DNA from 3 places in the Melaminivora jejuensis genome. Region 3 is predicted to be linked to each of the others. Evidence: predicted binding sites of a transcription regulator. Region 3 holds the regulator's gene; each other region holds the start of a gene.
What was found. The regulator sigma-54, encoded in region 3, starts transcription at its own class of promoters, with help from an activator protein. The targets are predictions, from matches to a motif close to TGGCANGNAANCTGCTTT.
Positions count from the first base shown of each region.

Region 1: a site for sigma-54 is predicted at 4,154-4,171, ahead of IDM45_RS11260 (methanol/ethanol family PQQ-dependent dehydrogenase). Genes of this name have one in related genera too.
Region 2: a site for sigma-54 is predicted at 2,691-2,708, ahead of exaC (acetaldehyde dehydrogenase ExaC). Genes of this name have one in related genera too.

Region 1 is NZ_JACWIJ010000002.1:2,382,567-2,388,638, reverse strand. It holds gene IDM45_RS11275 (alpha/beta fold hydrolase) at 1-979, shown strand, start outside; gene IDM45_RS11270 (c-type cytochrome) at 1,004-1,501, opposite strand; gene IDM45_RS11265 (pentapeptide repeat-containing protein) at 1,506-2,123, opposite strand; gene IDM45_RS11260 (methanol/ethanol family PQQ-dependent dehydrogenase) at 2,205-4,106, opposite strand; gene IDM45_RS11255 (cytochrome b) at 4,342-4,866, opposite strand; gene IDM45_RS11250 (sigma-54-dependent Fis family transcriptional regulator) at 4,911-6,072, opposite strand, start outside.
Region 2 is NZ_JACWIJ010000002.1:2,372,997-2,379,068, forward strand. It holds gene IDM45_RS11220 (AMP-binding protein) at 1-1,365, opposite strand, end outside; gene IDM45_RS11225 (AraC family transcriptional regulator) at 1,478-2,545, shown strand; gene exaC (acetaldehyde dehydrogenase ExaC) at 2,774-4,300, shown strand; gene IDM45_RS11235 (TonB-dependent receptor) at 4,429-6,072, shown strand, end outside.
Region 3 is NZ_JACWIJ010000002.1:2,637,028-2,643,099, forward strand. It holds gene IDM45_RS12415 (THUMP domain-containing class I SAM-dependent RNA methyltransferase) at 1-788, opposite strand, end outside; gene IDM45_RS12420 (methyl-accepting chemotaxis protein) at 908-2,782, shown strand; gene IDM45_RS12425 (acyl-CoA thioesterase) at 2,694-3,164, opposite strand; gene IDM45_RS12430 (RNA polymerase factor sigma-54) at 3,177-4,715, opposite strand; gene lptB (LPS export ABC transporter ATP-binding protein) at 4,801-5,589, opposite strand; gene lptA (lipopolysaccharide transport periplasmic protein LptA) at 5,592-6,072, opposite strand, start outside.

The DNA.
Region 1 (6,072 bases), 250 kb from region 3:
CGGGCCGGGCAGCGGCTGCCAGCCGGGGATGCTGGCGCCGTTCGACCTGCGCCGCCAGCGGGTGATTGCCGTCGATCAGCGCGGCGCCGGCGCCTCGCGCCCGCATGGGCGCGTGCCGGGTAACCACCTGCAGGCGCTGGTGGCTGATCTGGAAGCGCTGCGCCGGCAGCTCGGCCTGCAGCGCTGGGCGTTGCTGGCTGGCTCCTGGGGCACGGTGGTGGCGCTGGCCTATGCGCGCCAGTACCCGCAGCGCGTGCAGCGCCTAGTGCTGCGCGGTGCCTTCGGGCTGACGCGCCGGGAGGTCGGCGGCTTGCTGGAGGTGCGCGCCACACGCTGGCGCCTGCCTGGCGGCGCGGCACTCTGGCCGGCCCGCGCGGCTATGCCGCTACCCGCGCTGCTGGCGCGGCTGGAGCAATTGCTCCGAAGCGCAACACCGGCTGCTCCACGGCTGCACGCCCAGCGCGGCTGGGCGCTGCGCGAGCTGCGCGATGCCCTGCACGGCCTGCGGCGCAGCCTGCGCCACGCCAGGGGTGCGGAGCTGGCCGCGCGCCGGCCAGCATGGAAGGCGCTGGCGCGCCAGCGCCGCCGAGCGCTGGCCGGGCTGCGCCTGGCGCGGGCCACGCCGGCAGATCGCCGGCTGTGGGTGAAGTACCGGCTGCAGGCGCATTACCTGCGCCGCCGTGGCTTCATGCGCCCGGGCGGGCTGGATGCCGCCGTGCTGGCGCTGGCGCAGTCTGGTACGCCGGTGCAGTGGCTGCATGGCCGCTTCGATGCGATCTGCCCACCCCAGGCCAGCCGCCGCTGGGCGGCCATGGGGGCGGGCCGGGGGCGCCGGCGGCGTGTACGTTGCCGGCCAGCGGCCATCTGGGCCATGAGGCGCAGATGCTGCAGGCGCTGCGTGCCAGCGTGCGCAGCGCCATCCAGGCATTGGATGAAAAATGATGAAAAGTGGCTGAAACCCTTGCCGGGCAAGCGTTAGCAGCTATCAATAAGAAAGCATTAATCAGCGCAATGGGTTGCTTTCAATGAAGCTGCGCAGCGCCCAGGCCACGTCCGGGCCGATCACACCTTCCCACGGCGGCATGTGGACGATGCCGAATTTTTGCTTGCCATAGCGCACCGAATGGATGAAGAAGGCATCGGCATCGCCCATGCAGCGCTGGCGCAGCGCCGCATCCTGGATGCGCCGGCAGCCCAGGCCCAGGCGGCGCAGGTCGGGCGCCGGCGAGCGCGAGCCGTTGGCATCCTCGCCGTGGCAGCGCGCGCAGCTTTGGTTGAAGGCGCTGCGTCCCAGGGCGATGGCCGCCTCGTTGCCGCGCAGCGGGTTGGGCTCGGCCCAGGTGCGGGCCTGCTCGGGCAGCGCCGAGGCATCCACCTGCGGGGCCACGCGCTCGATGGCGTGGGCGGCAGCGCCGACCAGCACCCCGACTGCCAGCAGTGCCAGGGCAGCCAGGCCCGAGCGCGCCCGGGCCTGGATGGAAATGCGTGTGTACTGCTGCATGGCCTTACCTCCAGTCCGGATGGCAGCCCCGGCATTCGTCCATGGCCGACTCGGTGAATATGGTGTAGCGCGTGAAGTTGCCCTCGAAGAAGGCGTCCTTCAGGTTGGTGGCGACGAACTTGCTTTCCTGCAGGTTGCTGCCGATGAAGCGCGTGCCGACGAACCAGGCATGGTTCAGCCGCGCCATCTCCAGGTTGGCGCCGCGAAATTCGGCGCCGGAAAAATCCGAGCGCATCAGCCGCGTGGCCTCCAGGTCGGTGCCGATGAAGCGGGCGTTCCTGAAATCGGTGTTGGCCGCCGAGGCCTTGGTCAGGCGCGCGCCGGTCAGGTCGGCGCCGTCCAGGTTGGCTGCCGACAGGTTGGCGCCGCGCAGGTCGGCGCGCGTCAGATTGGCCCCGCGCAGATCGGCGCCGGCCAGGTTCTTGCCGACCAAGCTGGCGTGGCGCAGGTCGGCGCCGGGGCAGCGGGTGTAGGGCCAGATCGGGCAGCCGTTGACCACCAGGGGCTGTCCGGCGGCTGCGGTTTCGGCGGGCGGTGCGGCGTCTGTGGGCTGGGCATGGACGCTGCCAGCCCATGCCAGACAGGCGGCGCTGGCCAGGGCCAGGCGGGTGAGGGGATTCATGGGTGGCTCCAGGGTGGGGCTGGCAGGGGTGCCCTCTCCCGCGCAGGCGGGAGAGGGCGGGTCGAAGTCCGGGGTCGGGGCTTACTTGCCCGCGACTTTCTGCGCCTTGGGCAGTTTGAAGACCCACATCGAGCCGCCTTGCGAGACCTGCTTGGTCAGCTCGGCCATGTCGCCGCCCCACAGCGGCACGGCGCCGCCGTAGCCGGACTGGATGGCCAGGTACTGCTCGCCGTCCATCTCCCAGGTCACGGGCACCGAGACCACGCCCGAGCCGGTCTGGAATTTCCACAGTTCCTTGCCGCTCTTGTTGTCGAAGGCCTTGACGAAACCGTCGGAGGTGCCGGTGATGAGCAGGCCGCCGGCGGTGGTCAGCGTGCCGGCCCACAGCGGGAACTCCTCCTTGTGCTCCCAGACGATCTTGCCGGTCTGCGGGTTGATGGCGCGCAGGGTGCCGACGTGGTCGTCATAGAGTTTCTTGATGCGGAAGCCCTGGCCCAGGTAGGCCGCGCCGGGCTTGTAGGTGATCTGCTCGGACCAGTAGTCCATGGCCCAGTGGTTGGCCGGGATGTAGAACAGGCCCGAGTCGGGGCTGTAGCTCATGGGCATCCAGTTGGTGCCGCCCAGGAACGGGGGCGAGACGAAGATGCTCTCGCCCTTTTCCTCGCCGGGCTTGGGCTCGGGCGGGCGGTTGTTGTTCTCGATGGGCAGGCCGGTCTTGAGGTCGAAGCCCTTGGCCCAAGTGATGCCATCAACGAACGGATAGGCGCCGATGATGGCGTTTTGCTTCCAGGGATGGCCACCGTCCGCCTTGGCAAGCTTTTCGCGGTCGGTCAGGAAGAAGAAGCCATTGCGGTCGGCGTGCGCCGAGGCCTTGATGGTCTTGCCGCTCTTGGGATCTTTGTAGTCGAACAGCAGCACCGAGTTGTTGCCGGAGAAATCCCAGGCGTCGTTGGGCGTGTGCGAGAAAAAGCCCTTGAGGTCGCCCGTGGTCGGATCGACGTAGGCCTGGCCCGAGGTGTACAGGCTGGGCCAGTTGCGCGGATCGTCGCCCTTGGCGGTGCGCTTCCAGGTGTTCCAGGGCGCCGGGTTGCCGGTGCCCACGACGATGGTGTTGGTCTCGATGTCGAAGGAGGGCGTCTGCCACGGCGCGCCGCCGCCCTGGCTCCAGGCCTCGACCTTGCCGGTGGGGCTGTTCGGGTCGTCGGGCCAGCTCGGGGCCTTCGGGTCGCCCGTGGGCGTGCTGGGTTGGCCGTTGAGGCGGCCCACGTGGCCCTCCACCATGGGGCGCGCCCACACTTCCTTGCCGGTCTCCGGGTCGCGCGCGTACAGCCAGCCGACCACGCCGAACTCGTCGCCCGAGGAGCCATGCACCAGCAGCACCTTGCCGGTCTTTTGATCCTTGATGATGAAGGGCGCGCCGGTCATGGTGTAGCCGACCTTGTGGTCGCCGAACTTCTCGTTCCAGACCACCTTGCCGGTGTTGCGATCCAGCGCCACGATGCGCGCGTCCAGTGTGCCGAAATAGACCTTGTCGCCGTAGATGGCGGGGCCGCGGTTGACCACGTCGCAGCACGGGCGGATGTCCTCGGGCAGGCGGTGCTCATACGTCCACAGGCGCTTGCCGCTGCGCGCGTCCAGCGCCACGAAGCGCGAGTACGAGGCGGTCACGTACATCACGCCGTCGTGGATCAGCGCCTGGGCCTCCTGGCCGCGCTGCTTCTCGCCACCGAAGGAGTAGCTCCACACGGGCACCAGGCCGGCGACGTTGGCGGTATTGAGCGCCTTGGCCGGGCTGTAGCGCTGCGCCGTCAGGCCCAGTCCGTAGCTGAGCACGTCGCCGGTGGTCTTGTGGTCGTTGGCGATGTCCTCCCAGCTCACCGGCTTGACGTTGGCGGCCTGTGCCGGCAGTGCGAAAGCGGCGGACAGGGCGACGAACAATGCGCTCAGGCCCAGGCGCATGGGGCGTGTGGAATCAGGGGTCATGATGAGGTGCTCCTTGTGTTGTATCGGACGGGGTGCCCGGCCTGTCCTGAGCAAGAGGCGTGCCACCGGTGCCGCTGGCGTCCTGGCGCTGTTGCTGCTGGCCTGGCGGGGGATTGGCGTGGCCGCAGCGGCGCTGGCCCGCCGGGCCGTGGGCCAGGCGTTCAAATGTGGAGCGCCCGGGCGGGCGCGGATTGCTCAGTTCCGGAGCAGCCGCCGCGCCCCGGCCCTGCGGCCTTCAGCGCATCCGCCGCAATGCGCCGTCGCGCAGCACGAGCTGATGGTGCGCGGTGGCCGCCACGTGCAGCACGGCCAGCGCCAGCAGCGCCCAGGCCGACCAGTGATGCACGCCGGCCATCAGCGCTTTGGCAGCATCCCAGCGCCCGCTCCACTGCGGCAAGAGCAGGCCGTAGAAGCGGATCGGGTAGCCCGAGAAGACCGAGCCCAGAAAGCCCGCCAGTGGCACCAGCAGCATCAGTGCGTACAGCAGCCGGTGCGCGCCGCTGGCCAAGCGCTGGCGCGCTGCGCCCTGAGCCAGGGGCGGCACGCGCGGGCGCAGCAGCGCCCAGGCCAGGCGCAGCAGCACCAGCAGGCCCAGCACCATGCCCAGCGACTTGTGCTGGTTGAACCACCAGGCGCGCACGCCGCTGCCGTCCTTGGGCAGGCCGGTCATCCAGATGCCCAGGGCGAGCTGGGCCAGCAGCAGCGCGGCCATCAGCCAGTGCAGCACAACGGAGAGACGGTCGTAGCGGGTGTCTTGCATGGCAAATCCTTTCCGGGTGGGGTGGCCCGGGCGGATCGGCCGGGTCAGTCGAGCAGGTCGGGCGGCAGCAGGTTTTTCTTGCGATAGATGGTGTTGCGCGACACCCCCAGCGCCTTGGCTGCCGCCGAGACGTTGCCCCGGTGCTGGCGCAACATCTGTGCCATGGCCTGCAGCGTCACGTCCTGCAGGCTCTGGCCGTCCTCGGCAGGGTCATCGGGCCAGGCGCTGGTGGGCGGGGTGCCCACGGCTGGCACCAGGGCAGCGTCGGTCGTCCCCAGCGCCAGGCGCACGGTGGGCGACGGCGCCTGGGGCGGGCGCAGCTCGTCGAAGAAGTCGTCGGGCAGGTGCTCCATGCGGATGGTGCAGTCCTCATCGACCATGGCGCAGGCAGTGCGCAGCAGGTTGTGCAACTGGCGCACGTTGCCCGGCCAGTGGTAGTGCGACAGCAGTTCCATGACGCCGGGGTCGATGCGCACCCTGGTGCAGTTCTCGCACAGGGTTTTCAGCACCTTGCGTGCCACGGCCTCGAAGTCGCTGCGCTCGCGCAGCGCCGGCAGGCGCACTACCAGGCCGTTGAGGCGGTAGTACAGGTCTTCGCGGAATTCGCCCCGGGCGATCAGCTCCTTGAGGTTCTTGTGCGTGGCGCTGATGACCTTGACATCGACCTCGATCTCCTTGCCTGCGCCCAGCGGGCTGATGCGCCGCTCCTGCAGCACGCGCAGCAGCCGCGCCTGCAGGTGGCGCGGCATGTCGCCGATCTCGTCGAGAAACAGCGTGCCGCCGTGGGCCTGCTGGATCTTGCCCATGGCGCCCTTTTTGCGCGCGCCGGTGAAGGCGCCTTCCTCGTAGCCGAACAGCTCGGCCTCGATCAGCGTGTCGGGGATGGAGGCGCAGTTGACGGCGACGAAGGGCTGGCGCGCGCGCGCCGAATCGTGGTGGAAGGCCTGCGCCAGCAAGTCCTTGCCGGTGCCGGTCTCGCCCAGGATCATGACCGGGATGTCGCGGTCGATCACCTTGCGCAGCTTGGCGATGACGCCGGCGAGTTGCTCGTCGCCCGTATCCAGGTACTGCAGCGACGACAGATGGGGCCGGCGCGCTGGCGGGGCGGTACGCGGCGGTGCCGGCGGGGCGGCCTCGGCGCTGCTGGCGATGGGCGCGACCAGCGGCGCCGCCCACGGCCCGGCGGGGCGGATCTCGGTGCGGCAC
Region 2 (6,072 bases), 260 kb from region 3:
GGTGGCCAGGTCGCCGGTGTGCATGAAACCCTCGCCATCGATGGCCTCGCGCGTCTTTTCCGCATCGCCCCAGTAGCCGTGCATGACCGAGTAGCCGCGCGTACACAGCTCGCCGCTGGTGCCACGCGGCACGATGGCGCCGCTCTCCGGCTCGATGATCTTGATCTCCAGGTGCGGCTGCACCGTGCCCACGGTGGACACGCGCTTTTCCAGGGGCGTGTCGGTGCTGCTTTGGCAGCTCACCGGGCTGGTCTCGGTCATGCCGTAGGCGATGGTGATCTGCGACAGGTGCATCTCGCTGACCACGCGCTTCATGACCTCGGTCGGGCAGGGCGATCCGGCCATGATGCCGGTGCGCAGCGTGGACAGGTCGAACTCGGCAAAGCGCGGGTGATCCAGCTCGGCGATGAACATGGTCGGCACGCCGTGCAAGCCGGTGCAGCGCTCGGCCTGCACGGTCTCCAGCACCGTGAGCGCATCAAACCCGTCGTTGGGATAGACCACGGTCGCGCCGTGCGTGAAGCACGCCAGATTGCCCAGCACCATGCCGAAGCAGTGGTACAGCGGCACGGGGATGCACAGCCGATCCTCGGGCGTGAGCTTCATGCACTCGCCGATGAAAAAGCCGTTGTTCAGGATGTTGCGGTGGGTGAGCGTCGCGCCCTTGGGAAAGCCCGTGGTGCCGCTGGTGAACTGGATGTTGATCGGGTCGGTGTTCTTGAGCTGCGCGGCCACCGCATCGATGCGCGCATCCTGCGGGTCACCGCGCTGCAGCAGTTCGGAAAAGCGCAGCATCCCGGGCTGCTCGTCGCCTTGGCCGGCCACGTCGATCCAGACCACGGCGCGCAGCTCGGGCAGGCGCCGGGCGGCCAGCAGGCCGGGGGCGCAGCGGCCCAGCTCGGGCGCCAGCTCGCGCAGCATGGCCAGATAGTCGCTGGTCTTGAACTGCGCCATGCTCACCAGCGCCTTGCAGCCGACTTTGTTCAGCGCGTATTCGACCTCGGCCACGCGATACGCCGGGTTGATGTTGACCAGGATCAGGCCGACTTGCGCCGTGGCCAATTGCATCAAGACCCACTCGGCGTTGTTGTGCGACCAGATGCTGACGCGGTCGCCCTGTTGCAGGCCCAGGCCGAGCAGCGCACTGGCCAGGCGGCGCGCCTCGCGCTGCAGCTCGGCGTAGCTGTAGCGCAGGCCCTGGTGGCGGCTGACCAGGGCGTCGCGGCTGCCCTGCTGCCGCGCCATGTCGGCAAAGAAGTCGCCAATGGTCTGCTCGATCAGCGGCGTGTCCAGGCGGCCCCGGGCGTGGCTCGGGGCCGGGGATGCGGGGGTGGCTGGGGCGTTGAGCTCCGTCGTGTCCGTCATGTCGGCTGTCTCCAGAAAATATGACAGGCCGGTGCGCGGCCTGCCCCGGGGTGCAGCATACGCCGCCGCCCCGCCCAGATGGGGCCAGCGAGGTTGCAATAATGGCCACATCATGTTCACCCCTGCCCTGCCCCCGCAATCCAGCCGCAGCCCTCTGGCACTGCGCCAGGGCACTGTGGCAGCAACGCCCATGGCTTTTGTGCAGGCGGTGGTGCTGGCTTATGCACGGCGCGGCATGGATGCCGCCGAGGTGCTGGCGCGGGCACATATTGCGCCAGCGCAACTGGCCCGCACCGACGCCCGCATCACCGCCTGGCAGATGGAAGTGCTGTGCGAGGGCGCCATGCGCGAGCTCGACGACGAGGCCCTGGGCTGGTTCGAGCGCCGCCTGCCCTGGGGCAGCTACGGCATGTTGGCGCGCGCCTCGCTGTCGGCGCCCACGCTGGGCCTGGCGCTGGCGCGCTGGTGCCGCCATCACGCGCTGCTGACGCAGGCCATCGAGCTGCGCCTGACGCAGCAGCCCGGCGGCCAGGCGCAGCTGGCCATCGAGGAGCGCTGCGACCTGGGGCCGCTGCGCGAGTTCTGCCTGGTGTCGGTGCTGCGCAACGTGCTGGGCCTGGCGAGCTGGCTGGTGGACTCGCGATTGCCGGTGCTGGGCGCGCAGTTCCCGTTTGCCGCGCCGGTGCACGCGCCGGCCTACGGCGTGCTGTTCGACGGGGCCATCGGCTTTGGCGCCGATGCCGCCGCCGTGCAGCTCGACGCGCAGTGCCTGCAATGGCCCCTGGTGCGCGACGAGGCGGCCATGAACCAGATGCTGCAGCGCGCCTTGCCGCTCACGGTGCGCCAGTACCGGCGCGACCGGCTGCTGGTGCAGCGCGTGCGCCAGTGGCTGGCGCTGGCGCCCGAGGCGGCGCACAGCGGCCCCAGCGTGGCCGAGGCGCTGCACCTGTCGCCGCGCACGCTGCACCGCCAGCTCGCTGCCGAGGGCGCAACGCTGCAGCAGCTCAAGGACGAGGTGCGCTGCGCACGCGCCATCGAGCTGCTGCAGCGCAGCGAACGCCCCATCAAGCAGGTGGCGCAGGCCGTGGGCTTTGCCAGCGAAAAAAGCTTCATCCGGGCGTTTCGCGGCTGGACGGGGCACTCGCCGGGACAGTTGCGCGGCGCCGCGCGGGGATCGTAAACACGCTCTGACACACGGGCGCTGCTCCAAAGCCGGCCACAGTGGCGCAATTTGGAGCAGCGCCGGTTGCGCCAGCGGCGGCGCAACCCCTGGCCGCCCAGTCCGCACCCGGCCTGCCCAGTGCCAGGCAGGCCCAGGCCCAGGCTGGCACGAACTTTGTATGGACAGGGCAAGCCGGTTTTTTCATGCACCGGCCCTCACCCGCCGATCCACACCCAGGAGACCACCATGGACATGTTCGAACTCAAGCGTTTCAACCTCGAAATCGCCTATCCCTATCGCCAGCAATACGACAACTTCATCGGCGGCAAGTGGGTCGCTCCCGCCGCCGGACGCTATTTCGACAACGTCTCGCCCATCACCGGCAAGCCGTTTTGCAAGGTGGCGCAATCCGACGCCACCGACGTGAACCGGGCGCTCGACGCCGCCCACGCCGCCCAGGAAAAATGGGGCAAGACCTCGGTGGCCGAGCGCTCGGGCATCCTGCTCAAGATCGCCGACCGCATGGAGCAGAACCTGGAGCTGCTGGCCATTGCCGAGACCATCGACAATGGCAAGCCGCTGCGCGAGACCATGGCCGCCGACCTGCCGCTGGGCATCGACCACTTCCGCTACTTTGCCGGCTGCATCCGGGGCCAGGAGGGCACGATCTCCGAGATCGACGCCAACACCGTGGCCTACCATTTCAACGAGCCCATGGGCGTGGTCGGCCAGATCATCCCGTGGAACTTTCCCATCCTGATGGCCTGCTGGAAGCTGGCGCCCGCCCTGGCGGCAGGCTGCTCGGTGGTCATGAAGCCCGCCGAGCAGACGCCGGCGTCGATCATGGTGCTGATGGAGCTGATCGCCGACCTGCTGCCCCCGGGCGTGGTCAACATCGTCAACGGCTACGGCAGGGAAGCCGGCGAAGCCCTGGCGACGAGCAAACGCATCGCAAAAATCGCCTTCACCGGCTCCACCCCTGTGGGCCAGCGCATCCTGCACGCCGCCGCCGACAACCTGATCCCCTCCACGGTGGAGCTGGGCGGCAAGAGCCCCAACATTTTCTTTGCCGACGTGCTCGACGCCGACGATGAATACCTGGACAAGGCGCTGGAAGGCTTTGCCATGTTTGCGCTCAACCAGGGCGAGGTCTGCACCTGCCCCTCGCGCATCCTGGTGCAGGAATCGATTTACGAGCGCTTCATGGAGCGCGCCGTGGCCCGCGTCGAGGCCATGAAGCAGGGCCACCCGCTGGACAGGAGCACCATGGTCGGCGCGCAGGTGTCGCAGCAGCAGCTCGACCGCATCCTGGGCTACATCGACATTGGCCGGGGCGAGGGTGCCAAGTGCCTGACCGGCGGCGAGCGCCTGCGCGCCGGCGGCGAGATCAACGACGGCTTCTTCATCAAGCCGACGTTGCTGTACGGCCAGAACCATATGCGCGTGTTCCAGGAGGAAATCTTCGGCCCTGTGGCCTCGGTGACCACCTTCAAGGACGTGCAGGACGCCGTGCGCATCGCCAACGACACCGAGTACGGCCTGGGCGCCGGTGTGTGGAGCCGCAACGGCAACATCGCCTACCACATGGGCCGCGCCATCCAGGCAGGCCGGGTCTGGACCAACTGCTATCACCTGTACCCGGCGCACGCTGCTTTTGGCGGCTACAAGAAGTCGGGCATTGGCCGCGAGACGCACAAGCTGGCGCTGTCCAACTACCAGCAGACCAAGAACCTGCTGGTGAGCTACAACCCCCAGGCACTGGGCTTCTTCTGAGGCTGGAGCGGGCGCATCCGGCCCTGCTTCGGGGCCGGATCGCCAGGGCCGGGCACTCAGCACAGGCGGCTGAGGCCCGGCTTTTTCCGTCTGCCCTGTCCGCCTCTCATCGCTTGCAAAGGATGCCCATGCACACCCAACCGCCCTGCCCCGTGGCTGGCTGGCCGCTCAAGGCCAGCGCATTGGCCGCCGCACTGCTGCTGGCCCAGGCAGCGCTGGCGCAGTCCAGCTCCGCACCGGCAGCAGCGGCGACCGGCACGCTGCCCGACATCACCATCCGCAGCACCTTGCTGCAGTCGTCTGCCGAGCACACGCCGGCTTCGGTCACGGTGCTCGATGGCGAGCGCCTGCAGGATCGCCAGTGGCAGGTCAACCTGTCCGAGGCCCTGGCCGGCACGCCCGGCCTGCTGCTGCAAAACCGCCAGAACTACGCGCAGGACTTGCAGCTGTCCATCCGCGGGCACGGCGCGCGCTCCACCTTTGGCGTGCGCGGCATCCAGGTCTTCGTCGATGGCCTGCCGGCCACCATGCCGGACGGCCAGGGCCAGACCAACCACATCGACCTGTCCGCGCTGGAGCGCATCGAGGTGCTGCGCGGGCCGTACTCGGCGCTGTACGGCAACGCCTCGGGTGGTGTCATCAACGCCTACACCGAGCGCGGCCAAGGCCAGCCCAGCGTGCAGGGCAGCTTTGCCGTCGGCAGCAATGGCCAGAAGCGCCTGGGCCTCAAGGCCCAGGGCGAAGCTGGCGGCGTGGGCTACGTGGTCAGCGCCAGCCGCTTCCTGACCGACGGCTGGCGCGTCCACAGCGGCGCCGACAAGAACCTGTTCAATGCCCGGCTGGACACCAGCCCCGGGGCCGACAGCCAGCTCACCGTGGTCGCCAACCACGTCAACATCGACGCGCAGGACGCCGGCGGCCTGACCCCGCAGGAGTGGCAACTCGACCCGCGCAGCACCGCCGCCGGGCCGCTGCAGTTCAACATGCGCAAGTCCATGCGCCAGACGCAGACCGGCCTGACCTACGAGCGCCAGCTCGGCGGCGGCACTGCCGTGCGCGCCATGGTCTATGGCGGCAGCCGGCGCATCACGCAGTACCAATCCATCCCGGTGGCGGCGCAAAAGCCGCCCACCAGCGCCGGCGGCGTGATCGACATGGGGCGCGACTACGGCGGCCTGGACTTGCGCTGGGCGCACAACGCCCAGCCGCAGACCGGCGAAGTCGGCGTGATCGTGGGCCTGGCAGCCAACGTGGTGCAGGAAGACCGCCAGGGCTACAACAACCACGCCGGCGAGCTGCTGGGCATCAAGGGCGCGCTGCGCCGCGACGAGCGCAACACCCTGAGCAACCTCGACCCCTACGCGCAGGCCAGCTGGGCCTTCGCGCCGCAGTGGCAACTGGACGCCGGCGTGCGCTGGAGCCGGGTGCGCTTCAAGTCGCGCGACCACTACATCGCTCCGGGCAACGGCGACGACAGCGGCGAGGCGCGCTACCGCCGCCTGCTGCCGGTGCTGTCGCTGCAGCACGCCTGGGATGCCCGCACGCAGTGGTACGCCTCCATCGGCGGCGGCCTGGAGACGCCCACGTTCAACGAGATTTCCTACCGTCCGGCAGGCCTGCCGGGGCTGAACTTCGGCCTGCAGCCGGCCACCTCGACCAGCGCCGAGATCGGCCTGCGCCAGCGCCTGGCGGGCGACGGCCTGCGCGGCGACTGGTCGGCGGCGCTGTTCCACACGCGCACCAGCAACGAGATCGTGCCGGCGGAAAACGCC
Region 3 (6,072 bases):
GGCTCCACGACTGCGCTGACAGCTTCTTCTTTGATAGCAGACCAGACATGCGCCTGAAACGGCAGGAGCTTTTCGAAGCCAAAGCGTCGGTGCAGCCCCGGCGCCATGCGGCAGGCGATCTGCGCCGCTTCGATGGCTACCGTGCCGCTGCCGCAGCAGGGGTCGTACAGCGGCAGCGGGGCGCCGCCGTGTGGCTGCCAGCCGCTGGCGGCAATCATGGCGGCGGCCAGCGTCTCCTTGAGCGGCGCATCGCCCTTGAGGCCGCCATCGGCGGCATTGCGCCAGCCGCGCTTGAACAGCGACTCGCCCGAGGTGTCGATATACAGCTGCGCCTCGCCTGCCGTCAGGTGCAGGTGGAGGCGCACGTCGGGCCAGCGCGTCTGCACATCGGGGCGCACGCCGGCCTTGGCGCGAAAGCGGTCGGCCACGGCATCCTTGACGCGCAGCGCGGCGAAATTGAGGCTCTTGAGCGGGCTGTGCTGCGCCGTGACTTCGATCTTGAAGCTCTGGCGCGGCGTGAACCAGATCTCCCAGGCCACGTCTGCCGCCAGCGCGTACAGGTCGTCCTCGCTGCGATAGGGCCGGCTGGCCAGTTGCACCAGCACGCGCTGGGCCAGCCGGCTGTGCAGGTTCAGCTCCAGCGCCTGGCGCCAGGAAGCGCGCGCCAGCACGCCGCCGCGCCCAGTCAGCAGGTCATGGCCGGCCAGGCCCGTGAGGGCGTGGACTTCGTCGGCCAGCAGGCCTTCCACGCCGGCGGCGCAGGGGAGAAACAACTGCAGTGAGTTCATGAGACAGATTCCGTAGGGCAAGGATGCCGGGCAGCATCAGGGGACATGCTGCAACGCAGCATTTTCTTCATCCTCTGTCAGCCATGTCTGACAATGGGTATCCGAGGAGGAGAAAAACCATGTTTCAACATTTGAGCCTGCGCGCCCGGCTGATCGGCGCCAGCACCGCGATTGCCGTGCTGTCCCTGTGCATTCTGTCGGCTGTCGCCTTCATCGTGGTGCGCGCCAATTTGCTGGACAACCTGGACGAGCGCATCGGCGGCCTGACGCGCCAGCACGCCGCCGAGCTGAGCCAATGGGTGCAGGATCGCCAGCGCATCACCGGCTCGCTGAAGCTGGCGCTGGCGCTGGAGGATCCACAGCCGCTGCTGCGCGCCGCCGAGGCGTCCGGGCTGGATCTGGCCTATTTCGTGCGCGCCGACAAGAGCCATGCCTTCACCAAGCCCCGCCCCGAGGGCTACGACGGCACGGCGCGCGGCTGGTACCGGCAGGCTGTGGCCGCTGGCGGCCCGGTGCTGACGCCGGTCTATCCGGATTCGGCCAGCGGGCAGCTCACCGTGAGCCTGGTCGAGCCGGTGCTGGAAAACGGCCAGGCCGTGGCCGTGGTCGGCTCGGACATCCAGCTCGGCTCGGTGGTGCGCAAGGTCGGCGCCATCCGCGCCACGGACAAGAGTTTTGCCTTCCTGGTCGATGGCGGCAACGGCAGCATCCTGGCGCACCCCGAGGCTGCGCTGACCAGCAAGCCGCTCAAGGACATGGAGGCATCGCTGAGCCTGGAGGGCCTGCAGCGCCTGGCTGCGGGCGGCGGCCACGCCCTGCTGGAGCTGGACGGGCGCACGCAGCTGCTCTACGCCGCCCAGGTGCAGGGCACGCCCTGGGTGCTGGCCGTGGCGGCGGATCAGGCCCAGGCCCTGTCGGCCCTTGCCCGGCTGGGGCAGATCGCCGCCGGCACCACGGTGGTGGTGGTGCTGCTGTCGGCGCTGCTGATGGTCGCCATGGTCAGCCAGCAGCTGCGCCCCCTGCTGGCCGTGCGCGATGCGCTGCGCGACATCGCCTCGGGCGAGGGCGACCTGACGCGGCGCATGGCAACCGACGGCCCGCCCGAGCTGGCGCAGATCGGCCAGGCCTTCAATGCCTTTGCCGACAAGATCGCCCAGGTGCTGCTGCGCATCCGCCTGGCGGCGGACTCGGTGCAGGTGGCGGCCAGCGAGATCGCCAGCGGCAACCAGGACTTGTCGGGCCGCACCGAGGCCCAGGCCGGCTCGCTGCAGGAGACTGCCGCTGCCATGGAGCAGCTCACGGCCACGGTGCAACAGAACGCCGCCCATGCGCGCCAGGCGCACGAGCTGGCCGGCAGCGCCTCGCAGGTCGCCGGCGAGGGCGCAGGCGTGGTGCGCCAGGTGGTGCAGACCATGGAGGGCATCGAGAGCGCCTCGCGGCGCATCGTGGACATCATCCAGGTCATCGACGGCATTGCCTTCCAGACCAACATCCTGGCGCTCAACGCGGCCGTGGAGGCCGCGCGCGCCGGCGAGCAGGGCCGGGGCTTTGCCGTGGTGGCCGGCGAGGTGCGCACGCTGGCGCAGCGCGCCGCCACCGCTGCCCGGGAGATCAAGGGCCTGATCGATGCCTCAGTGCAGCAGGTGGACGCCGGCAGCCGCCTGGTGCACAACGCCGGCCAGACCATGCAGGAGGTCGAGCAAAGCATCGCCCGCGTCAGCACCATCGTCACCGAAATCAGCAGCGCCAGCCAGGAGCAAAGCCGGGGCATTGCCGAGGTCGGCAGCGCCGTCACGCAGATGGATCAGGCGACTCAGCAAAACGCCGCCCTGGTCGAGCAGGCCAGCGCCGCCGCCCAGTCCCTGCGCCAGCAGGCGCAGGAGCTGACGCAGGTGGTCGGCCAGTTCAGGCTGCCGCAGGAGGCGGGTCGGTCGGCACCTGTGGCTGGGAGCATTGCTGCAGCCGCGCCAGCACGTCTGCCGCAATTGGCGTGACCCGGCGCGACTCGCGGTCGATGAAGACGATGCCGGTCTTGCCCCGGGCGACCTCGCGTCCGCTGACGGTTTCGGTCATGCAAAACACCAGGTCGAAGCCGTAGCGGTTGAACTCTGCGGGCGTCATCTGCACCCGCAGCGTCTCGCCGTGGAAGGCCTCGGACTTGTACTGCGCCAGCATGTCGCCGACCACGATGGCGGCGCCGCCGACGTGGCCTTCGCGCCAGCCCAGGGCGTGGAAAAAGCGCACGCGCGCCTCCGACACCAGGCTGAGCAGCTGGGCGTTGTCCAGATGCCCGCCCTGGTTGACGTGGCTGATATAGACCTGCACCTCGGTGGCAAAGCCGAAGTGCGCGGGGATGTCAAAGACGATGCGGGCCATGGAAAAAAAAGTTCAAAGAGTCTTGCGCAGGCTGGCTGTCGGGATCTTCAGCGCCTCGCGGTATTTGGCCACCGTGCGGCGGGCGCACTCGATGCCCTGCTCCTTGAGCAAATCGGCGATCTTGCTGTCCGACAGGGGCTTGGCCGGGTCTTCGGCGGCAACGAACTGGCGGATCAGCGCCCGCACCGCCGTGCTCGATGCGTTGCCGCCGGTCTCCGTGCCCAGGCCGGAGCCGAAGAAATACTTCAGCTCGTAGGTGCCCTGCGGCGTGGCCATGTACTTGGCGGTGGTCACGCGCGAGATGGTGGACTCGTGCAGGCCCAGCTCTTCGGCGATGTCGCGCAGCACCAGCGGGCGCATGGCCAGCTCGCCATGCACGAAGAAATTCTTCTGCCGCTGCACGATGGCGTCGGACACGCGCAGGATGGTGTCAAAGCGCTGCTGCACGTTCTTGATGAACCAGCGCGCCTCCTGCAGCCGCGCCTGCAGCTGGGCATGGCCCTCGCTGCCCCGGTGGCCACGCAGCGCGCCGGCATACAGCTCGTGTACGCGCAGGCGCGGCATGACCTCGGGGTTGAGCTGCACGGCAAAGCGCTGCTGCGTGCCACTGCCGCTGCGCCGCACGATCACGTCGGGCACGACCACCAGGCGGCGCACGTCGGCAAAGCGCCGGCCCGGGTGCGGCTCCAGGGTGGCGATCAGGGCGATGGCGGTGCGCGTCTGCTCGTCGCTGGCCGCGCAGGTATGCGCCAGGCGGCGCACGTCGCGCCGCGCCAGCCACTCCAGCGGCTGGCGGCACACGGCCAGGGCCACGCGCACCAGTGCCGGCTCGGCGCTGCCCTCGCGCTCGCGCTCGCGCAGTTGCAGCGTCAGGCACTCGGCCAGGTCGCGTGCGCCCACGCCGGCGGGCTCCAGGCTCTGCAGCAAGCCCAGGGCAACGGTCAGGCGGTGCAGCACGTCCTCGCGCCGCTCGGGGTCGGGGTCGCCCGCCAGCAGGCTGTCGGCCAGCTCGGGCAGCGAGTCCGGCAGATAGCCGTCGTCATCGAGCGAGCCGATCAGCAGCGCCAGCGCCGCCGCGTCCTCGGGCGACAGGTGCAGCGCCAGCGCCTGGCGGCTCAGGTGCTCGGCCAGGGATTCGTGGCTGCTGGCCAACTCCAGGGCGTCGAACTCGCCTTCGGCATCGCTGGCGCCGCTGCGGCCCGGGCCGTCCAAGCCCCAGTCACTCTCGCCGGCGCCCTCGCCCTCCCACTCCAGGCGCTCGGGGGCATCGGGCAGCTCGGCGGTCTCGGGCGTGCTTGGCGCATCGGCGGCGTCGGCGCCATCCTCGGCGCTGCCGTGCTGGGACGCAGCCAGGGGCTCGGCAACTGGCCCGGGCGGGGCAGTCGCCTCGGCCTCGTCGTCGTGCTCCAGGAAGGGGTTGTCGGCCAGCATCTGCTCGACCTCCTGCGCCAGCTCCAGGGTGGACAGCTGCAGCAGCCGGATGGACTGCTGCAGCTGCGGCGTGAGCGCCAGTTGCTGGGAGACGCGCAGCGACAGCGCCGGGCGGCTCATCGCGCAAGGCCGCCGCAGGGCGCGAGCGGCACGATCGGCAGCAGGGCAAGGCGCACAGCAGTCATGGCGTGGCGCAAGGTCATGCTCACATGCGAAAGTGCTCGCCCAGGTATACCCGGCGCACTTCGGCGTTGTCCACGATCTCGGAGGGTGTGCCGCGTGCCAGCACGCTGCCCTCGCTGATGATGAAGGCGTGGTCGCAGATGCCCAGCGTCTCGCGCACGTTGTGATCGGTGATGAGCACGCCGATGCCGCGCGCCTTCAGAAAACCGATGATGCGCTGGATCTCGATCACAGCGATCGGGTCGATACCGGCAAAGGGCTCGTCCAGCAGGATGAAGCGCGGCTGGGTGGCCAGCGCCCGGGCAATCTCCACGCGCCGGCGCTCGCCGCCCGACAGGGCCGGCGCGGGCGACTCGCGCAGGTGCTCCACGCGCAGCTCCTGCAGCAGGCTGGTCAGGCGCTGCTCGATCTCGGCGCGTGGCAGGGGCCGGCCCTGCTCGTCCTTTTGCAGCTCCAGCACGGCGCGCACGTTGTCCTGCACGCTGAGCTTGCGGAAGATGGACGCTTCCTGCGGCAGATACGACAGGCCCAGGCGCGAGCGCCGGTGGATGGGCATGTCGGTCACGTCGTGGCCGTCGATGCCGATCTGGCCGCCATCGCAGCGCACCAGGCCGACGATCATGTAGAACGACGTGGTCTTGCCGGCGCCATTGGGGCCGAGCAGGCCGACCACCTCGCCCTTTTGCACGGACAGCGACACATCCTTGACCACCTGCCGGCCGCCGTAGCTCTTGCGCAGGTGGTGGGCCTGCAGGCAACTGGCCGCGTCGGCGCCACTGCCGACCGGGGGCGCTGCCGCCGGCTGCGCCATGCTCACGGCTTGCCGGCGCCCAGCTCGGGGCTGGGGCGCAGGGCGGGTGTGGCGGCGGGTGCCGGGGCGGGGCTGGCCGGCGCCGTCTCGCGCGGCGCCAGCACGGCGCGCACGCGCCCGCCCGGTGTGCCGCCGCTGCTGCCCTTGCCGGTCGGCGCTCCGCCCTCGACGGTGAACACGTCGGTGGCGTTGTTGTAGACGATGCGCGCGCCGGTCAGCTCGTCGCTGAGGGCGGCGGCGCGGTAGCGGCGCAGCTCGCCCCGGCGGATCAGGCGCACCACGTCGGCACGCCCGTCGTACTCGATGCGCTCGGCCTCGCCCTCGACGTATTCATCGGGCGCCCCCGGGGCGGTGTCGCGCTTTTGCCGGAAGAAGGCGCGCTGGTTGCCATCTGCCGTGATGACGCCGCTTTGGTAGCCATTGGCATCCTGGCGCACTTCCAGGCGCGCGCCGCGCAGCACGATGGAGCCCTTGGTCATGACC